Regions from separate parts of the Ruegeria sp. YKSE079 genome, predicted to be linked through region 3. Evidence: riboswitches for the same ligand, from Rfam matches in the RefSeq annotation. Region 3 holds a riboswitch; each other region holds the start of a gene.
What was found. A riboswitch is a leader RNA that binds a small molecule or an ion and turns the genes downstream of it on or off. The one in region 3 is predicted to bind cobalamin.
Positions count from the first base shown of each region.

Region 1: another riboswitch for cobalamin. It lies ahead of AC2FMY_RS15690 (CbtB domain-containing protein); the one in region 3 lies ahead of AC2FMY_RS02090 (ABC transporter substrate-binding protein).
Region 2: another riboswitch for cobalamin. It lies ahead of bluB (5,6-dimethylbenzimidazole synthase); the one in region 3 lies ahead of AC2FMY_RS02090 (ABC transporter substrate-binding protein).
Region 4: another riboswitch for cobalamin. It lies ahead of AC2FMY_RS15620 (DUF1636 family protein); the one in region 3 lies ahead of AC2FMY_RS02090 (ABC transporter substrate-binding protein).

Region 1 is NZ_JBXWRJ010000017.1:24,792-29,648, forward strand. Features, by position in the region: gene AC2FMY_RS15675 (cobyrinic acid a,c-diamide synthase CobB) at 1-941, shown strand, start outside; gene cobA (uroporphyrinogen-III C-methyltransferase) at 938-1,666, shown strand; gene cobF (precorrin-6A synthase (deacetylating)) at 1,659-2,402, shown strand; cobalamin riboswitch at 2,446-2,656, shown strand; gene AC2FMY_RS15690 (CbtB domain-containing protein) at 2,692-2,862, shown strand; gene AC2FMY_RS15695 (CbtA family protein) at 2,866-3,558, shown strand; gene AC2FMY_RS15700 (hypothetical protein) at 3,625-4,107, shown strand; gene AC2FMY_RS15705 (DUF1636 family protein) at 4,095-4,454, opposite strand; gene AC2FMY_RS15710 (DUF302 domain-containing protein) at 4,602-4,857, shown strand, end outside.
Region 2 is NZ_JBXWRJ010000008.1:29,515-34,371, forward strand. Features, by position in the region: gene AC2FMY_RS08955 (glycosyltransferase family 4 protein) at 1-278, shown strand, start outside; gene AC2FMY_RS08960 (aspartate-semialdehyde dehydrogenase) at 391-1,413, shown strand; gene AC2FMY_RS08965 (hypothetical protein) at 1,473-1,865, opposite strand; cobalamin riboswitch at 2,044-2,221, shown strand; gene bluB (5,6-dimethylbenzimidazole synthase) at 2,266-3,033, shown strand; gene AC2FMY_RS08975 (carbonic anhydrase) at 3,078-3,728, opposite strand; gene AC2FMY_RS08980 (hypothetical protein) at 3,879-4,268, shown strand; gene AC2FMY_RS08985 (leucyl aminopeptidase family protein) at 4,331-4,857, shown strand, end outside.
Region 3 is NZ_JBXWRJ010000002.1:97,475-102,331, forward strand. Features, by position in the region: partial or broken gene AC2FMY_RS02080 (ABC transporter ATP-binding protein) at 13-523, opposite strand; gene AC2FMY_RS02085 (FecCD family ABC transporter permease) at 520-1,569, opposite strand; gene AC2FMY_RS02090 (ABC transporter substrate-binding protein) at 1,566-2,576, opposite strand; cobalamin riboswitch at 2,727-2,919, opposite strand; gene AC2FMY_RS02095 (Mur ligase family protein) at 2,962-4,698, opposite strand; gene cphA (cyanophycin synthetase) at 4,708-4,857, opposite strand, start outside.
Region 4 is NZ_JBXWRJ010000017.1:11,559-16,415, reverse strand. Features, by position in the region: gene cobN (cobaltochelatase subunit CobN) at 1-1,589, opposite strand, end outside; gene cobW (cobalamin biosynthesis protein CobW) at 1,605-2,660, opposite strand; gene AC2FMY_RS15620 (DUF1636 family protein) at 2,664-3,047, opposite strand; cobalamin riboswitch at 3,118-3,324, opposite strand; gene AC2FMY_RS15615 (LysR family transcriptional regulator) at 3,396-4,280, opposite strand; gene AC2FMY_RS15610 (NAD(P)-dependent oxidoreductase) at 4,359-4,857, shown strand, end outside.

The sequences.
Region 1 (4,857 bases), on a different contig from region 3:
GCGGTCAGGCGCAATCGGCGGCGGCCACGGCGCTGGGGTTCCGGATGTACAACCCTGACCTGCCCTTTGCCGGGGTGATATTGAACCGCTGCGCCAGCCCCCGACATGAACGCCTGACCCGGTTGGGGATGGAGCGTGCGGGTCTGCCGGTGCTGGGCGTACTGCCGCGCCGGGGCGATCTGACCTTGCCTGAACGGCATCTGGGCCTGATACAGGCGGTTGAACACCCCGATCTGGAAAGCGCGATTGCCGGTTACGCGGCGTTTTTGCGCGAACATGTGGATCTGGAGGCAATCAAGGCGGCGGCTTCATCAAGTCCGCAAGGGTCCTCGGCGTCGGCGCTGCCATTTCCCCCGGCGCAGCGCATCGCATTGGCGCGGGACGAGGCCTTTTCCTTTACCTATCCGCATTTGTTGGAAGGCTGGCGCGCGGCGGGGGCCGAAATCCTGCCGTTTTCTCCGCTGGCGGATGAGGCGCCGGCGGCGGATGCCGATCTGGTCTGGCTGCCGGGTGGTTATCCCGAATTGCATGCTGGCAAGCTGGCAACAGCCGACACGTTCCTGACCGGTCTGCGCAAACATGCCGAGACAAAGCCTGTACACGGTGAATGCGGCGGTTACATGGCCCTGGGCGAAGCACTGATCGACAAGGATGGGGTAGGCCACAAGATGGCCGGGCTGTTGGGTCTGGTCACGTCTTATGAAAAACGCAAGTTCAATCTGGGATACCGCAAGGCGCGTCTGATTGCGCCGATACCCGGACATGGCGCGGGCGCAATGTTGCGCGGGCACGAGTTTCACTATTCGTCGATTGTCGACCAACCGGACGCGCCGCTGGCGCAGGTCTTTGACGCTGAAGGGGTCGAAGGCCCTCAAACCGGCTCGGTACGCGGCAACGTTACCGGCACCTTTTTCCACCTGATTGCGGAGGCTTCGACATGAGCGGCTTTGTCTCTTTCATCGGCTCCGGTCCCGGCGATCCGGAACTTTTGACGCTCAAGGCGGTGGACCGGCTCGGCAAGGCCGACGCGGTGCTGTTCGATGATCTGAGCAGCGGTCCGATCCTGACACACGCGCGCGAGGATGCCGATCTGGTCGGTGTCGGCAAACGCGCCGGTCGCCCCTCGCCCAAGCAGGACCATGTCAGCCGTCTGCTGGTCGATTATGCCCAGACCGGACAGCGTGTCGTACGGCTGAAATCCGGTGATGGTGGTCTGTTCGGTCGGTTGGAGGAGGAAATCGTCGCCCTGCGCGAGGCCGGTATCGACTATGAGATCATTCCCGGCATCCCGTCGGCCATCGCGGCGGCGGCGGCGGCGGGCATTCCGCTGACCCGCAGGCTGACGGCGCGGCGGGTGCAGTTCGTCACCGGCCATGATGTCAGCGGCAAGCTGCCTCAGGATCTGAATTTACCTGCCTTGGCCGATGCTGGCGCGACCACCGTCGTTTTCATGGGCAAGCGCACGTTTCCATTGCTGGTCGAGGCTCTGAATGACCACGGGCTGCCGCTCGACACCCCGGCGCTGATGGCCGAATCCGTGTCGACGCCGGACCAGAAACTGCAACGCGCAACGATCGGAGCATTGGCGGAGCAACTGAAATCAGAGGTCGGCACCGCCCCCGCCCTGATCCTTTACGGCCCGTTGGCGGAGTTCGGGGATGTATGAGCTGAACCTGATCGGTATCGGCACCGGCAATCCCGATCACGTCACGTTCCAGGGGGCAAACGCGATACGGGCGGCGGACCTGATCCTGATCCCCCGCAAGGGCGAGAACAAGGCCGATCTGGCTGGACTGCGGGAGGAGATCATCGCGCAAGTGGCGGACGCGGCACCTCAGATCGCCTATTTCGATATCCCCAGGCGCCGCGCCGATAACGGCTATTTACGCGGCGTGGACGAATGGCATGACGCTATCGCCCTGCGCTGGCAGGAGACGATCGCCGGGTTTCCGCAGGCCCGGCAGGTGGCGCTGCTGATCTGGGGTGATCCATCGCTTTATGACAGTTCGCTGCGAATTGCGTCGCGGCTGGACCCGCAGCCGGTCACACGGGTGATTCCCGGCATCACCGCGCTGCAGGCACTGACGGCCGCCCATGCGATTCCGATCAACGACATCGGCGCGCCCTATGTCGTCACGACCGGCCGCCGCATCCGGGACGAGGGCTGGCCTGACGGTGCCGACAAGGTTGCGGTCATGCTGGACGGCGAATGCTCGTTTCAAAGCCTTGATATGATGGCGTTCGACATTTGGTGGGGCGCGTATGTGGGCATGAAGGAAGAAATCCTGGTCAAAGGCCCTCTGGCGGACGTTGCGGACAAGATTCTTGAAACCCGTGCCCGGGCACGCGCCGATCATGGCTGGATCATGGACATCTATTTGCTGCGCAGGCGCGAAAAATGACCGAATGGGTCGCAAATGGGAATTGCGCGAACGACTGCATCGCGGCTAAATGAAAGGGTCTGGTCCTGCCGGAGAATTCCGGTGCTAAGAGGGAATTTGGTGCGGCCATCCCGGTGGTCAAATCCAAAGCCGCCCCCGCGACTGTAAGCGGTGAGCTTCTGTTCAACCAGCCACTCCCGGAACTGTCCCGGGGGGAAGGCGAACAGAGGCACCGACCCGCAAGCCAGGAGACCTGCCAGGCAAGAAACGAAACACCGGCCGTCGGGTGCGGCGGCTCAGGAGGACTAAAATGACGACCAAAACGCTCAAGGCATCTGCTGCCGGTTCGGCCATCCTTCCGGCTCTGTTTGCTGTTGTTCTGGGTCTGGGGATCATCACCCTGACCGGCCATGTTCAGGCATCCGCCCTGCACGACGCCGCTCATGATGTGCGCCACTCAACCGGCTTCCCCTGCCACTGACCCATGTTCAGTCGCATTCTGACCAGCGCGTTGTTCGCTGGCGCTGCAGCAGGGCTGATCACCGCCCTGCTGCAGCTCGTATTTGTGCAGCCCGTCCTGCTTCACGCTGAACTCTACGAGTCCGGCGAATTGGTGCATTTCGGAGCAGCCGCCGTTTCGGCACATCCGGATCTGCCGGGGTTCGACCTGATGCGCGATGGGCTGAGCATCGTGTTCACCATGCTGACCTATACCGGCTATGCGCTGGTGCTGGTGGCCCTGATGTCGATGGCAGAACGGATGGGCCATGAGGTCAATGCCCGCACCGGCATCCTGTGGGGGTTGGCGGGCTTCATCACTTTCCACTTCGCGCCCGGACTGTCCTTGGCGCCTGAGGTGCCCGGTGTGGCCTATTCCGACATCACCGCGCGCCAGATCTGGTGGACCGGAACCGTGGCAGCGGCAGGTGTCGCCATGTGGCTGATCGCGTTCGGTGGCAATCTGATCAGCTACCTGATCGCGACCGTGCTGCTTTTGGCGCCGCACCTGATCGGAGCCCCCGAACCCGACAGCTTTACCGGCCCGGTTCCGACCGAACTGGGCGCCCTGTTCGCGGCGCGCGCCTTTGGTGTCGGTATGGCCGCCTGGGTTCTGGTGGGCACGTTTGCCGGATATTTCTGGCAGGCCGAAGGAAAACGCGCCGAAGCCAACGCGTAATCGTTTGCTGATGCATCCCGCCGGGCCAGACGCCCGGCGGGATTATTTATATCAAAAGGATTCGAGATGTTCCGATCTCTCGCACTTTTCGGCATCGGCCTGATCTTTGGCGCTGGCGCAGGTTTCGTGACGGCGGCGGGTTATGGCGTGACATTTGAAGGCCACGATCACGGCGACCCGGCCCAACACGGCGAAGCCGGTTCACATGATCATGCCACAACCATAAATTTTTCATCGGGCGCGGACGCACCGGGACTTGAGGTCATGCTTGCCAAGGATCCGATGGCCGGTTGGAATCTGCATGTCATTCCGCGGAATTTCCGCTTTTCCCCGGAAAATGCCTCGCTGGCGGACAGGCCGGGCGAAGGCCATGCGCATGTCTATGTCAATGGTGCCAAGCTGGCGCGCCTTTATGGCGAGTGGATGCATATCGACGAATTGCCCAAAGGCGAGGTCGAGATCGAAGTCTCTCTGAACGCCAACGATCACAGCCAGCTGACCGTGGATGACGTGCCCGTCGCCGCCTCGGTCGCGGTTCAGGTCGACTGAATCGCCGGTATCCGCGCGCGCAGGCACAGGCGAAGCCGCCCGCATGGTCGGGCGTCTTCGATCCAGCCCGAGGCGCTGTCCAGATAAGTCTGGCAAGTGGCGGCGATGTCGTCAGCATCCTTGACCGGATCAAGGTCGGAAAAGACATACGAGGCCAGTCCCTGCCCCTGCAACCCCAGGGCAACCGGTTGCTCGCATGCGCTGAAACAGGCGTGTTGCGTAAGTTCGACCCGATCGGAAAGCCCGGCCTTTGCAAGCGCATCTGTCACGGCATCACGCTCGGCCTCGCGATCCCGCGCTCCAAGGCAGCTGGAACAGATCAGCAATCGAATACGTTGGGTGGTCATGTATGGCCCATGCTTGCGTCGGGCCGTTATTGCGGGTTTCGACCTGCATGCGCAAGCCGGGTTTGATCGGATGGACACGGGATTGTGACACCGGACATATGCAAAATCTGGCATCACAGTCTTGTCAAACCAACCGGAGCTGGAACGATGAAACGTCTGTGGACAATCCTTTGCCTTGCCGCCCTGCCCGCTTGGGCCGGTGATCTGGAACCCCGCGAAGGATGGGAAGTTCATCAATCTACCAAGACCTATGAAGATCTTGTCTCCGACACCGCGGCGGCGATCAAGGGCAACGGCCTGATCGTAGTGACGCAGGCGGGGCCGACCAAGGCTGCGGCGGCGCGCGGCATCACCATCCCCGGCAACCGTGTCATGGGGGCGTTCAATAACGACTATGCCGTGC
Region 2 (4,857 bases), on a different contig from region 3:
GCCTGACCCCGCTGGAGGCGATGGCCTGCGGTGTGCCGGTGGTGGCCACCGATGTGGGCGCGTTTTCCGAAATCGTGACCGACCCGTCGCTGGGTCGCGTCGTGGCCCCGAACAACATCCAGGCGCTGGCCGGCGCGGCGGCGGAGATGCTGGCGGACCGCGATTCTCTGGCCCGGTCCGGAGTGACGGCCCGCACCCATGTAGAGACGCATTTTGATATCGAGGGCGAAGCAAATGCGCTGGTCGAGGTCTATGAGGGCCTTCTGGCCGGGGGCTGAGACACAGCGCCACGCCTCAAATTGACGTCAGGGACGCAAATACGCCGCCTGCCCCCTTTCTTCTGCGACAAAGGGTGCTATGAACGCGCGTCCTTAACTCAGGAGACAAGACATGGGCTATCGCGTCGTCGTCGTCGGCGCCACGGGCAACGTGGGCCGCGAAATGCTGAACATCCTGGCCGAGCGCCAGTTCCCCGTGGACGAAATTGCCGCTTTGGCAAGCCGTCGTTCGCTGGGCACCGAAGTCAGCTTTGGCGACAAGACGATCAAGACCCAGGACTTGGCCACCTTTGACTTTACCGGCTGGGACATGGCGCTGTTTGCCGTGGGTTCGGCCGCGACCAAGGATTACGCGCCCAAGGCGGCGGCGGCGGGCTGTGTCGTGATCGACAACTCTTCGCTCTATCGCTATGACCCGGACATTCCGCTGATCGTGCCGGAAGTGAACCCGCAGGCGATCCACGACTATTCCAAGAAGAATATCATCGCGAACCCCAACTGCTCGACCGCGCAGATGGTGGTTGCGCTGAAACCGCTGCATGACCGTGCCAGGATCAAGCGCGTCGTGGTGTCGACCTATCAGTCGGTGTCGGGAGCGGGCAAGGAAGGCATGGACGAGCTGTGGGATCAGACCAAGGCCGTCTACAACCCGATCAACGAGGTCGAGCCGAAGAAGTTCCAGAAGCAGATCGCCTTCAACGTCATTCCGCATATCGACGTCTTCATGGAGGATGGCTCGACCAAGGAAGAGTGGAAGATGGTGGCCGAGACCAAGAAGATCGTGGACCCCAAGATCAAGGTCACCGCGACCTGCGTGCGGGTGCCGGTCTTCGTCGGCCATTCCGAGGCGGTGAACATCGAGTTCGAAGAGTTCCTGGACGAGGATGAGGCCCGCGACATCCTGCGCGAGGCGCCGGGCATCATGGTGATCGACAAGCGCGAGGCCGGTGGCTATGTCACGCCGGTGGAATGCGTCGGCGATTTTGCCACCTTCATCAGCCGCATCCGGCAGGACTCGACCATCGAGAACGGCCTGAACCTGTGGTGCGTCAGCGACAACCTGCGCAAGGGCGCTGCCCTGAACGCGGTGCAGATCGCCGAACTGCTGGGGCGGGAAGTGCTGAAAAAGGGTTGAAACCGGTTAGATGTGGAATTGCAGAAGGCGATACAATGTGTCGCCCTCTTCGCCATTGTTTACAGCCCGAAAAACCCATCGCTTCGAATCGATATGCCAGCCCACGTATAACCAAAGAAATTTGCAAAGATGATCCAGGCGAACTTCGGGTATTTTTTGTATACGAAAATCGCAATTAACAAGCCGCCGAATACGACGACGTGATACAGGAACGCGAACAGCAGCGCGGGCAGGAAATTCGACGCTGTTTCCGGGGTAAAGCTGGGATCGTTTATTGTTTCCGTCGCCAACCGCATGGCAAATCCTGTGACGACACAAATAACACCCGAGACGACCCTATAGGTTGAGGTTATCCCCGGCTTGGTCCGACCTATGTTTTGCCTTATTCTTTCGAAATTCGCGTCCGAAACACGCGTGCCTTCAACGCCATGACCATAGCTATGACGAGCCATAACAAATCCCTCCTAAACAATCACAGGAAGAAATGCTAACGCGCGCCACAAAGGCGCACAAGTTCTTGCCTCGACTGAAGCGGATCGAACCGTCCAAACTGGAGGAGCCTGTCAAGCGACGCACGCAAGGTCGGGGAAAACGCATCTCTTTTTCGTTGACTGCCCTGCATAGGCGTCTAGTGTCCGCCCACCTTTCGGTGCCCGCCCGTCGGGAGAATCGGGAACGCGGTGCAAACCCGCGACGTGCCCAACGCTGTAAGGGGGACTGTGCGGACATGAACCACTGGCCCTGGCCGGGAAGGGGTTCGCGCGGGAAGATCCCGAGTCAGAAGACCGGCCGGAAGGGATGGCGCAGCCTGCGTGGACGGCGGGCGGCGCGGGACCATCCAAGGGGACTCCGATGGCCATTACCACCAAACCGGCGCTGATGGCGCCCGACGCTTTTGACAAGGCGAGCCGCGAAGCGGTTTATCGAACTATCCTCAACCGCCGCGACACCCGCGGGGATTTCCTGCCGGACCCGATACCCGAAGACCGGTTGAGCCGTGTCCTTTTGGCGGCGCATCACGCGCCATCGGTGGGATACATGCAGCCGTGGGATTTCCTGATCCTGCAGGACCGTGATATGCGGCGGCAGGTGCATGAGCTGTTTGCCAAGGCCCATGCTGAGGCCGCGCTGATGTTCCCGGTCGAGCAGCGCGACACTTATCGCAAGCTCAAGCTGGAAGGTATCCTCGAGGCGCCGATCAACATCTGCATCACTTGCGACCGCAGCCGCTCTGGGCCGGTGGTGATCGGTCGCACTCATATTCCGGTAATGGACATGTTCTCGTCGGTCTGTGCGGTACAGAACTTCTGGCTGGCGGCACGAGCCGAGGGGCTGGGGGTGGGCTGGGTGTCGATCCTTGACAATGGCGCGCTGAAAGAGGTGCTGAACCTGCCCGCCGAGGTTGTACCCGTCGCATATCTTTGTGTCGGGCTGGTCCGTGGTTTTCACGACAGGCCGGAACTTGAAAAGGCTGGTTGGCTGCCGCGCCGCGCGATCACCGACCACGTGCACTTTGGTCAATGGGGGCAAACCGGCGGTGATGCAGAACTGACCGGGCGCTTGCGCGCGGACCAGGCATCAATCGCAGACGGAACGTTCCTGTCGCGGCGGCTAGACTGATTTCCAGAAGCGGTTCGGGCGCCGAAGATCGGCGCCCGGGTCACTCAGACCGGTTCGAACTTTCCTTTCGCAGGATCATAGCTCTGCAATCCGCCTGCGCCGATGTCGGTCCAAAGGCCGTGAATGCTGAGGCTTTTGGCCTCGACGGCGGAGGCGACGAACGGGAAGGTCATCAGGTTTTCCAGCGAGGCCACCACGGCCTGTTTCTCGAACTGGCGAGCCTGTTCGATGTTGTCCTTGAGATCGGCAACCAGATCGTATTTCGGTTTCAGGATATCCATCCAGCGCCCGACGAAGCTTTCCTTGGCCTCAAGCTGTGGCGCCTGCCCCTTGCACATGTCGATACAGCCCTGAACGCCACCACATTGCGAATGGCCCAGCACGATCAGATGCGCGACCTTCAGCGCGGTGACCGCATATTCGATGGCCGCGCTGGTGCCGTGGTGATCGCCATCGGGCGCATAGGGCGGTACCAGGTTGGCAATGTTGCGGTGGATGAAGAATTCGCCCTGATCGGCGCCGAAGATAGATGTGACGTGCACCCGGCTGTCGCAGCAGGAGATCACCATGGCGCGCGGATGCTGCCCTTCGTTGGCCAATGTGCGGTACCAGGCCTCGTTCTCGGCATAGGTCGTGGCTTTCCAGCCATGGTAGCGCTTGACCAGATAATTCGGCAGAGGTTTAGCGAAGTCCATTCCAGTAAATCCCCAAGGTTTTCTGTGCTGCAGCGTGATCTAATCCGAATTGAAACAAAATTCGAGACATTATCCACTTTTGCCGAAACCTTTTGCCAACCACTGTGGCGCGAGGATGCGACCGTGCCGTGGGGGTGCGACTTTATTGGGGTGAACGTGGTGGAGAAAGTGATCACACTCGTTCAGAGGGAAACCGTGCGACTGGATCCGGACCCTCTGGGAAATCTTTACGATCAGCTGGGCGATTCGGGCGCCGAGGATGTGGTATGCCGCGCCATCGAAGAGCTGGCCCTGCGGCTGTCGCGATGCGAACTCATGTGGCGACAGCGGGATTGGCTGGGTCTGCGCAAGGCCGCACGCTCGCTGGTGGCGATTGCCGAACAGGTCGGCATGACGGCGCTGACCCGCGTGGCGGGAGATGTGTCAGAAGCCGTGGATGCCGGAGACCACGTCGCCGCCAGCGCCACGCTGTTCCGCCTGATCCGGGTCGGCGAGCAGTCGTTGGTTGCGGTTTGGGACCAACGGCATCTTTCGATCTGAAATGGCTTGCAGGTGCCCCGGCGCAAGGTAGTCTGGCCGCACCTCAACCAAGCGAGCCGTTCATGCCCCTGTCTTTTGCCCCTCCCTCCGACCACGCCCTGCACCTGCATGTAATCGAACAGGCCGCGCTTGATGCCTGGCTGGATGCGCAGGACAGCGAGGTTCGGGGTTGGGTAGCGTCCAACGGGTTCACCGGCGCACTGGGACAGGCGCTGTTGGTGCCGGGCCGCGAAGGCGCGGTGCGATTTGCGCTGGCCGGGTACGGCGACGCGACCAAGCGCGCGCGCAAGCGGTTTCCGCTGGCCGCCGCCGCCGAAAAGCTGCCCAAAGGCAGTTATCGGATCGTCTCGGGGCTGGCCGATCAGGATACCGCCAACGAGGCGCTTGGATGGCTGCTGACCGGATACGCCTTTGACCGTTATGCCGCGCAATCGCCGGCCAAGGCCACGCTTGTCGCCCCCGAAGGCGTTGACGCCACCCGGATCGAGGCCATTGCCAATGCCGAAACCCTGATCCGCGATCTGATCAACACCCCGGCATCCGACATGGGGCCGGACCACCTGCAATCAGCGGCCGAGGGGCTGGCGGC
Region 3 (4,857 bases):
GCTGGTGGTGAATGTCCAGATGGTTGGTCGGTTCATCCAGCAGCAGCAGCCCCGGCTGCTGCGCCAGCGCGCGGGCAATATGCAGCCGCTGGCGCTCTCCACCCGACAGGGTTGCCCACTCCCTGTGCGCCATCCCGGCCATGTCCACGGTCCGCAGCGCCTTGTCGACCTGCCACGTGTCTTCCGCCTGCCAAGGCCGCAGGGCCGACAACCACGGCGTGCGGCCCAGCTCCACCACCGACCGCGCACTCACCCGCTCTGTCGTGTCGGCCTGTTGCTCGACAATGGCGACACGCCGGGCGATCTGCCGCCGCCCAAGCGCCGACAGGGGATCACCGGCCAGTTCGACCTGCCCCGAACTCGGGCGCACCAATCCCGCCAGCAGGCGCATCAGGGTCGACTTGCCCGACCCGTTGGGACCGACCAGCGCCAGCGTCTCACCGGGGTCCACGTCAAAGGACACACCTGACAACAGGCGCTTGCCGCGCACGGCGTAACTCAGGTCTCGGGCCTCGATCCTCATCGCGCGCTCCTTTGTCCGCGCACCAGAATGACGGCAAAGGCTGGCGCACCTATCAACGCAGTCACCACCCCGATGGGCAGGACCTGACCGGGGATGATGATGCGCGACACGATATCCGCTCCAATCAGGAACACGGCACCGATCAGGGCGGCGGTCGGGATCAGGCGGCGATGCCCCGGCCCCACCAGAAATCGCGCGGCATGCGGGATCACCAGCCCGACAAAGCCGATGGACCCCACGATCGATACCATGACCGCCGTCGTCAGCGCGGTGGCAAGGATCAGCACCGCCTGCACCCGCCGGACGGGTATGCCCAGCGACGCCGCGGAATCCGAACCAAAGGTAAAGGCATCCAGCGCGCGGGCGTGAAAACGGCAGATCAGCCAGCCGGCAAAAGCCACAGGTATCGCAAGATACACATCCGGCCAGCGCACCCCGCTCAGGTTGCCCATCAGCCAGAACATGATTCCGCGCGCCTGATCGGCATTGGCGGATTTGGCGATGATGAAGGCCGTCATCGCGTTGAACAGCTGCGATCCCGCAATCCCCGCCAGAACGATCTGCGCCGTTGCCGCCCGTCCGCCACCCGCACCCGCCGCACGGGCCAGGATGGCAACGAACCCAAAAGCCAGCAGCGCACCGTTGAACGCGCCAAAGGACAGGGACAACGCGCCGCCGCCCAATCCGGCGATGGTCACCGCCACCGCCCCGGTCGAGGCCCCGGCAGAGATGCCCAGAATATACGGATCGGCCAGCGCGTTGCGCAGCAGCGCCTGCAGCACCACACCCGCCACGGCCAGTCCCGCGCCGCAGGCCGCGGCGACCAGCGCCCGTGGCAGCCGGTAACTCCACACGATCCCCTGATCGATCGGATCGACGGCCAGACCCGCCCCGGCCAGCTTGTTGGCCAGCACTGAAAACACAAGCTCGGGCGCAAGCGCGGTTTCCCCGATCATCGCGCCCGCCAGAACCGCCGCAACCAGCACCGGCACGGCAAGGCACACGGCCCCCAGTACGTGCCGGGCGATTGCGGCGATCTCGCTCACTGGCTGTTACCGCCGCTGCTCAACTCCTCGGCCAGATCCTCCAGCGCCGGAATTGCGCGTATGGTGGCGTCCATGGCCTGTGCGTCCATGATGACGATGCGGTCGTTCCTGACCGCATCCATCCGGCTGGCCACCGGGTCGTTGCGCAGAAACTCCAGCTTTTTCTCATAGTCATCGGCGGCAAAGCGGCGACGGTCCATCTTGGCGATCACGATGACGGTCGGATTGGCCTTGGCAATGGTTTCCCAGCCCACCGTCGGCCATTCCTCATCCGTTTCGATGACGTTGCGGATGCCCAGCGCGTTCATCATATATCCCGGCGCGCCTTTCTGCCCGGCCACGAACGGATCGCTTTCCATCTCCGGGGACGAGAACCAGAACACGGCGGACACGTCGTCAAGTTCCACCGCCTTCGCCCTGGCAATGGCTGCGGCCTCGCGCGCCCTGTAGTCCGCCACCAGTTCCGCACCCTTCTCGGACGCCCCAAAGACAGCGGCCAGTTCCTCGATCCCCTGATACAGCGTATCGGTCGAGAACATCTCGATCCGCGTCCCGTCACTGCCGACCGAGTTGTCCTTGCCGACGCAATCGGCGGGCATCACATAGGTCGGAATGCCCAGTTCGTGAAACTGTTCGCGCGTGGCAACGATGCCTTCGGGGCCGACATGCCATTCATATTGCGCCGCCACCAGACCGGGCCGCCTGGCAACCACGCTTTCAAAGCTGGGGTCGTTGTCGGCCAGACGCTCCACCTTGGCGTTCACCTCGGCAAATTCAGGCAGAACCTCGTTGAACCAGACCGAGGTTCCCAGAACCTGCTCGCCCAGCCCCAGCGCATAAAGCACCTCGGTCGCGGCCTGACCGACCGTGACCGCCGACGCCACTGGCGCCTCGAACGTCACCGAATGGCCGCAGTTTTCGATGGTCAGCGGAAAACTTTCGCTGGCGGCCACACTTGCCGCCGACAGAGACAGGGAAAGGCCCACAAGGCCGGTACGCAAAACCATGATGATCGATCTCCATATGTCAATGACCGGAGAACGGGTGAAAGGGCATTGACCAAAGCGACAGTCGCATTTCGTCTTCTGTCGGTGCAGGGCGGCGCACGGCCCCCCGGCAGGATCCTTTGGCAACCTCCCCGGACAACCCCGTCCGGTGTGTTTCGGTTTTTACCGGCAGGTCTCCTGACTGACGGGTCGTCGCCTGTCCTGTCTTCCCAGACCTGAAAGGCCCAGTGACACGAACGGACAGCGCTCGCCGCCTACAGTTGCGGGGGCAGTTCCGGTTGATGCCGCGCGGCACCTCGGATTCCCTCTTAGCCCTTTCGGGACCGGTACCGCGCGCTTAGTGCAATCCTTACGGTGCGGCAAGAAAATTCTGCGCGCGCCCGGGCTAGCTCTGCAAAAGGTTCAGCACCGCATCGCGCTCTGACAGAACCAGCAACAGCGCCAGATCACCGGGCTCGACCCGATCCAGGATCATCCTGCTGGCCTCGACCGGCGAGGCCGCGCGCAGAACCTGATCCTCCCGCAGCCCGCATTCCGTGGCGGTCTGCCGGATCAGCGCCGGAATCTCGCCCAGCTCACGCCCCCGCAGATACCCTTCCAACTCGGCGGCGACCACCACATCCGGTTGAAACCCCAGCGCCGTTCTGGTGACCTCCCGGATATCCTGGTCCGACCGATCGCCCGCATGGCTCAGCACGATGAAGCGCCGCTTTGCCGACAGCCCGCCCAGCGCCTCGCACACGGCCGCAATCGAATGTGGATTGTGGGCAAAATCGACAAACACCCGCGCGCCGTTAAAGGCGAACTCGTTGCACCGGCCCGGATTGTCACGGGCATCGGGCCTGAACCCGGCCAGCCCGGCGCGAATGGCCTCAACCGGGATCTCCATCGCACGCGCAAGGCACAGCGCCGCCATCGCGTTCAGGATGTTATAGCGCGCCGCACCCCCCATGGTCAGCGGCACATCGCGAACCGATTGAATGACCTGCTCGGCCTGCCCATCGAAGAACACGATCTCTTCTCCACGCAGGAACGAACAGCACTCTCCCCGCTCGCGGGCGCGGCGGATCAGATCGTTTTCCGGGTCCAGCGAGAACCACCAGATCACACCCGGCGTGGTTTCCGCCTCGTCCCGCACAAAGGGATCATCCGCGTTCAGGACCAGAACACCGCCCTTCTTCAGGGCGCGGCGCACGGCAAACTTCGCCTGCGCCAGTTCCGGCACCGTGTTGACGCCGTACTGGCCCAGATGATCGTTGGCCACATTCGTCACCACCGCGGCCGAGGCCGCGCGGGTCGGCAGCCCCCGGCGCAGGATGCCACCGCGCGCCACCTCAAGACAGGCGATCTCAAGCCGACGGTCCCGCAACAGCATCCGTGCACCGCCCGGCCCGGAATAGTCGCCCCGGTCCAGGATATCGTCCCCCACCCGCACGAACTCGGTCGAGGTCAGCCCCGCCACCCGGCCCGACGCACGGGCAATCGCCTCCAGCAGACGGGTCGTCGTGGTCTTGCCGTTGGTGCCGGTGATGAAAGCGACGGGAATGTTGTGCAACGCGCCCCAATCCACCGCGTCGGGCGAGGGCAACGCATCCCAGGCCCATGTCCGGCTGCCCGCGCCGTGACCCAGCGAGATCTCGTCATCGTCGCACAGGATATCGACGCCGTGCTTCTCCGCCGCCTTGATCAGCGCGATCAGGGCCGGGTTGGCCTCACGCTCCATGACGCCCCTGAGGTCGGCAACCATCGCCTCGAAATTTCCCGAGGCCGCCCCCGTCAACTCCGCCGCACAGAAATGCCAGGCGGTCTGGGCCGCAAATACCGCCGAATACAGCTGATCCATCGGCGCGGAAATCGCCAGGTTCACGCCGCCGGTGAACGCCCGCCACGCCAGCGCCTCATCCTGCCAGCCCAGCGCATCCAGCACGCGGCGCGCATGCACCTGCCACAAGCCGGTGACACGCTGCGCCAGATCACCGTCGAAAAACACATCGACAACCGCCCCCGGACTGTCCCACATCAGGCCCGGCCCGGTCAGCCGGCGCGCGTCGTCCACACGAAACAGATCGCTTTGCGCGCAGGTGATGGTCAGCGCGGTTTCAAGCGCCTCTATCCTGTCCATGTCGCCCCCTCAGTCGGAGTCCTCACCAACATCCCGCGGCAGCCGCACGCCGCGTTCATCCCGGATCAGCGCCTGATCGCTGTCAAACAGCTCCTCGAACGCGCCGGGAACGGGTGCAGGCGCCGCCGCACTCGCCTCGGCAGACTCGGCATCCTCATC
Region 4 (4,857 bases), on a different contig from region 3:
ATGAGCGCATCGGCCCCCGCCGCATGGCGCAGCCAAAGGTAGAAGGCAACATAGGAATGGCGCGGCGTCCGGCTGAGATCGTGATATTCATCGTCGCGCGTCTCGGGCGTGCCGCGCTCGGGTTGCAGGGCGACAATCGCCTTGCCGCGCCGCAGGGCAGTAAAATGAAAGGCGCCGTTGGCAAAAGCCGGGTCGTCTTCGGCCTTGCCCCACACGGTCTCCAGATCTTGCCGCAGCGAAGCGGGCAAGGTGGACAGGGCCGCGCGGTAATCTGTCAAAGACCAGCTTGTCCGCGCGTCAAGCAGGGTATCGGCGATGGGCTCTGCCGGCGCGGTGTCATACCCCTCGCCGCGCAGGTCCTCCAGCATCGCTTCGGCCGAAGCCAGAGCATCCAGTCCCACCGCGTGGGCCATCTGCCAGTCCTTGCCGGGATAGGTCGATAGCACCAGCACCGGCACTTGTTTTGCCTTGGGTTTCGACGTCAGGCAAAGCCAACCCGACACCCGATCCACCAGCGCCCCGATCCGGTCGGGTTCGGGTGCGTGCATTGCACGTGCGAATTGCAGATGCGCGTCGCGCTGCCCCGGCTCCTTGAACGAGATCACGCTGCCGGTGATGCGGCCATCCACTTCGGGCAGCACCACGTGCATGGCCAGGTCCGCAGGCGACAGACCCCGTTCCGCCTCGTCCCACGCCTTGCGGTTCGAGGTGGCGAGCATGGCCTGAAAAACCGGTACCCCCGCGGCATCCAGAGGCGATGTGCCTCCGCCGCCCTTGCCGGAAAAGGCGGTTGCGTTGACGAGGGCCGCAGGTGTCAGCGAAGCAACCTGCTCTGCCAGCCATTTGGCCGATGCGGGCGCTTTCAGCGACGGTGCAAACAGACCGACGGCATCATATCCGCGGGCCCGGAACGCGCGGATCAAGGCGGCGATCGGCGCCGTGTCAGCCGCGCTGAGATAGGCGCGGTAAAACGTGACAAGGATGCGGGGCTTGCCATCTTCGAAGGCGGTCTCTGCCGCGATTACCCCCTGGTCCGGGCACCACGCGCCGCATTCGGGCAGCGCTTTGGACCCCATCACCGGTCCGGCATACAATCCCGTCGCCAGCGCCATCTGTGCCAGCGCGGCCTGGGCCGCCACCTCGCCGCCGGTATCGCACAGATGCGCAAGGCGGCGCAGGGTCGAGACCGGCAGGGTGGAATAGTCGTCCAGCCGGGTATCCTCACGCCCGTCCGCTGGCAGAACAGCCAGCGCCAGCCCTTTCGATTGCGCCAGCGCATGAACCTGCTGCAGCCCGTAAGACCAGTACGGCACGCCGCCTATAAGCCGGATCAGGATGCCCTTGGCCCCCTCCAGCGTCTGTTCGACATAGGTATCGACCGACAGCGGATGCTTAAGCGCCGACAGATTTGCCAGCCGCAATGACGGCATCCGCCCCTCGGCTCCGCCGCCGCGATGCCAGCCCGCCGCGAACGCGCCAAGGTCGCTGTCGGAAAAGGACAGCACCACCAGATCGCCCGGGCTCTGGCCCAGATCGGTCGGTGTTTCGGTCTCTTCCAGACCGTGGCTTTCGCGAAAGACGACATGCATTGGCGTCTCGGTCCCTTATTCGGCGGCCTCGGCCACACCTTCGAGAATACCGCGAATTGCGGCTTCGTTGATGTCGTCATGCTCGGCAATCACCACCAGGCGCGAGCGGCGCTCTTCGCCCGGTTTCCAAGCCCGGTCGTATTGGTGGCGAACACGCGCGCCCACAGCCTGCACCAGCAGACGCATCGGTTTGTCGGATACGGCGGCGTACCCTTTGACGCGCAGGATGTTCAATTCGTTTGCCAGACGTTCGATCCGGGCCATCAGGTCGGCGGGATCGGATTGCTCGGGCAACTCGATCACGACGCTTTCGAAATCATCGTGTTCATGATCGTCCGCCCCGTCGTGGTGCGATGGGCGGGCATCCATGTCATCCTCGGCAGCGGCCTCCAGCCCCAGGATAACGCGCACGTCCACGGCCCCTTCGGCGACCTCGACCACCGGCAGCGGGCGCGGGGCCTCGGCAGCGATGATTTCCCTGGCCTTCGCAACGCCGTCGGGTCCGGCCAGGTCGGGCTTGGTCAGCAGGATGATATCGGCGCAGGAAATCTGGTCTTCGAACACCTCTGACAGCGGCGTTTCGTGGTCGATGGACTCGTCCGCCATGCGCTGGGCGTCCACCGCTTCGACGTTCGGCGCGAAGCGACCAGCGGCCACCGCCTCGGCATCGGCCAGCGCAATCACACCGTCCACGGTGATCTTCGACCGGATGTCGGGCCAGTCGAACGCCTTGAGCAACGGTTTCGGCAGCGCCAGACCCGAGGTTTCGATCAGGATGTGATCGGGGCGCGGCTCCAGCGCCATCAGCGCCTCGATGGTGGGGATGAAATCGTCGGCCACGGTGCAGCAGATACAGCCATTGGCAAGCTCCATGATGTTTTCCGCCGGGCAATCCGGAATGGCGCAACTTTTCAGGATCTCACCATCGACGCCCACATCGCCGAATTCGTTGACCACCACGGCCAACCGCTTGCCCTGTGGGTTCTGCATCAGGTGGCGGATCAGCGTGGTCTTGCCCGAGCCCAGAAAGCCGGTAATCACGGTGACGGGAAGTTTTTCAAGGGTGCTCATGGCTCAGGCTCCAATCGGGGGAATGCGGGCGGCGCAGTTCTTGCGGAAATGTTCGGGGCGGTCGCGCCACTTTACCAGCCCGTCCTCGGTGGCCAGGTATTTGGTCGCGCCTTCGACGATGATCGCGACATCGTCTGTTTCGCTCAGGTTCTCATAGACGAAGGTCCAGCGCGACGGCCCGCCACGCAGCACGATCGAACAGCCCTGATCGCAGTTCGACAGACACTCGACCGGTTTCAGCAGAACGCCATCGGGCAGTTCGACCTCGGTCAGCGCCTTGTGCAACAGCGCGCCCGGGCGCTGGGCGTCATCCTCGATGGGCAGACCCCGGCGGCAGGTGGTGCAGACCAGCAGTTCGACTGGTGCAGGCTCGGTCACGTCTCTCATCCCCCCATTCAGGTTTCGGGGAACGGGGTTTCATGCGGGCCACGGCCCGACACCGGAACACCCCGTCCGGTCTGGTCTTCGGGCGCTGGCAGGTCTCCCGGCTTACGGATGTCAGGGCTTGTCCCTGTCGGGTGTCCCGCCTTCCCGGCCTGTCGGCCAGTGGCATTTGGGCACCCTCTCCGGTCACGGTCGCGGGGGCGGCTGCGTTTGACGGTGAACCGCTGACGCATTCCCTTTTCATCTGCTCGCGCAGACACCAACAGCGCGGACATGCGGCAAGGGCAGGGGACTTGTCAAGCGCGGCGTCAGGCTTGTGAACCGTCAGGGTGAAAAAGCGACCCGCCATCGTTAACCAGCGGCATCGCCAGCCAACCTGTCCCGCAGCCATGCCTCGAAAAGGCGTGCTGAACCGGAAACCGATGTCGCCGCGTCGGATCGGATCAGGTAATGCGACTGCCCAAAGGGAATCGGTGGCCCGGCAATTTGCAGCGGTGCGCCCTGGGATATGGCATTGCGCGCAAAACGGCCGAGGATGGTGGCGTAACCCGCCCCTCCCATCACCAGTTGCAACGCCGCGACCGTGGTATCGACGGCGTGCCGGGTTGCCGATGGGTCGTGGTCAAGCCCGTGCGCCTCAAGGTAGCGCGCCCAGTTGTCCTCGTAGCCGAGAATGTGGATCAACGGCCCGCTGTGCATCTGCCGGATGGTGGGAACGGGGTCACCGGCACGGCAGACCGGAACGATGGTTTCCTCGCTCAACTTCTCGGCCATGACGCCCGGCCAATCGCCATATCCCAACCGGATCTCGATATCGACATCTGCAGGGGCGGCGCTGTCATTCCAGATATGCGACACCAGCCGCACAGGGATTTCCGGATATTGCGCGCTGAAATCAGGCAATTCCGCCGCGATCCAATAGGTGGCGGTCGAAATTGCTGCCCGTATTGTCAGGCTTTGGCGGGTGGCCGGACCAAACAGGCTGTTGGTGCTGAGCGCGATATCCGACAGCGCCCGCCGCACGGTCAGCGCATAGGATTGGCCAAGTTCGGTCAATTCGATCCGACGCGCGGCGCGCAGAAACAGTTTTTCGCCCAAATCCTCTTCCAGCGAGCGGATATGCAGCGACACTGCCGTCTGGGTCAGCCCAAGTTCTTTCGCCGCCGTGGTAAAGTTCAGATGGCGTGCCGCCGCCTCAAACGTTCGCAACCAGGCCGGATTTGGAAGGCGGTCCATTTATCACCAAAATTTTTTGACCATTGCGATCATTATTATTCGTTTCTCTTGCCGATTTCAAAGCTTCATAGTCACCGCATGAATCGTATACGCGGGCATACGCCCGCCGGGGAGGACAAATCCATGAAAGTTGGTTTCATCGGTCTGGGTAATGTGGGCCACAAACTGTCAGGCTCGCTCTTGCGGAACGGAATTGATCTGGCGGTGCATGACCTGAATGAAAATCTGGTCGACATGTTCGTCGAGCGTGGCGCCAAACGCGCGGACGGTCCGGCACAGCTGATGCGCGAATGTGACGCCGTCATCACCTGCCTGCCATCGCCTGCGGCCTCGGACGCGGTGATGCAACAGATGCTGCCCGAAGTGAAGCCGGGCAAGATCTGGATGGAGATGTCGACCACCGACGAGGCCGAGGTCAAAAGGCTCGGCGCCATGGTGATCGAGCGCGGCGGCGCCGCGGTGGACTGCCCGGTTTCGGGCGGCTGCCATCGGGCGGATACCGGCAACATCTCGATTTTCGCGGGCTGCGACCGCGCGACGTTCGAACGTATCCTGCCCTTCCTCACCACGATGGGCC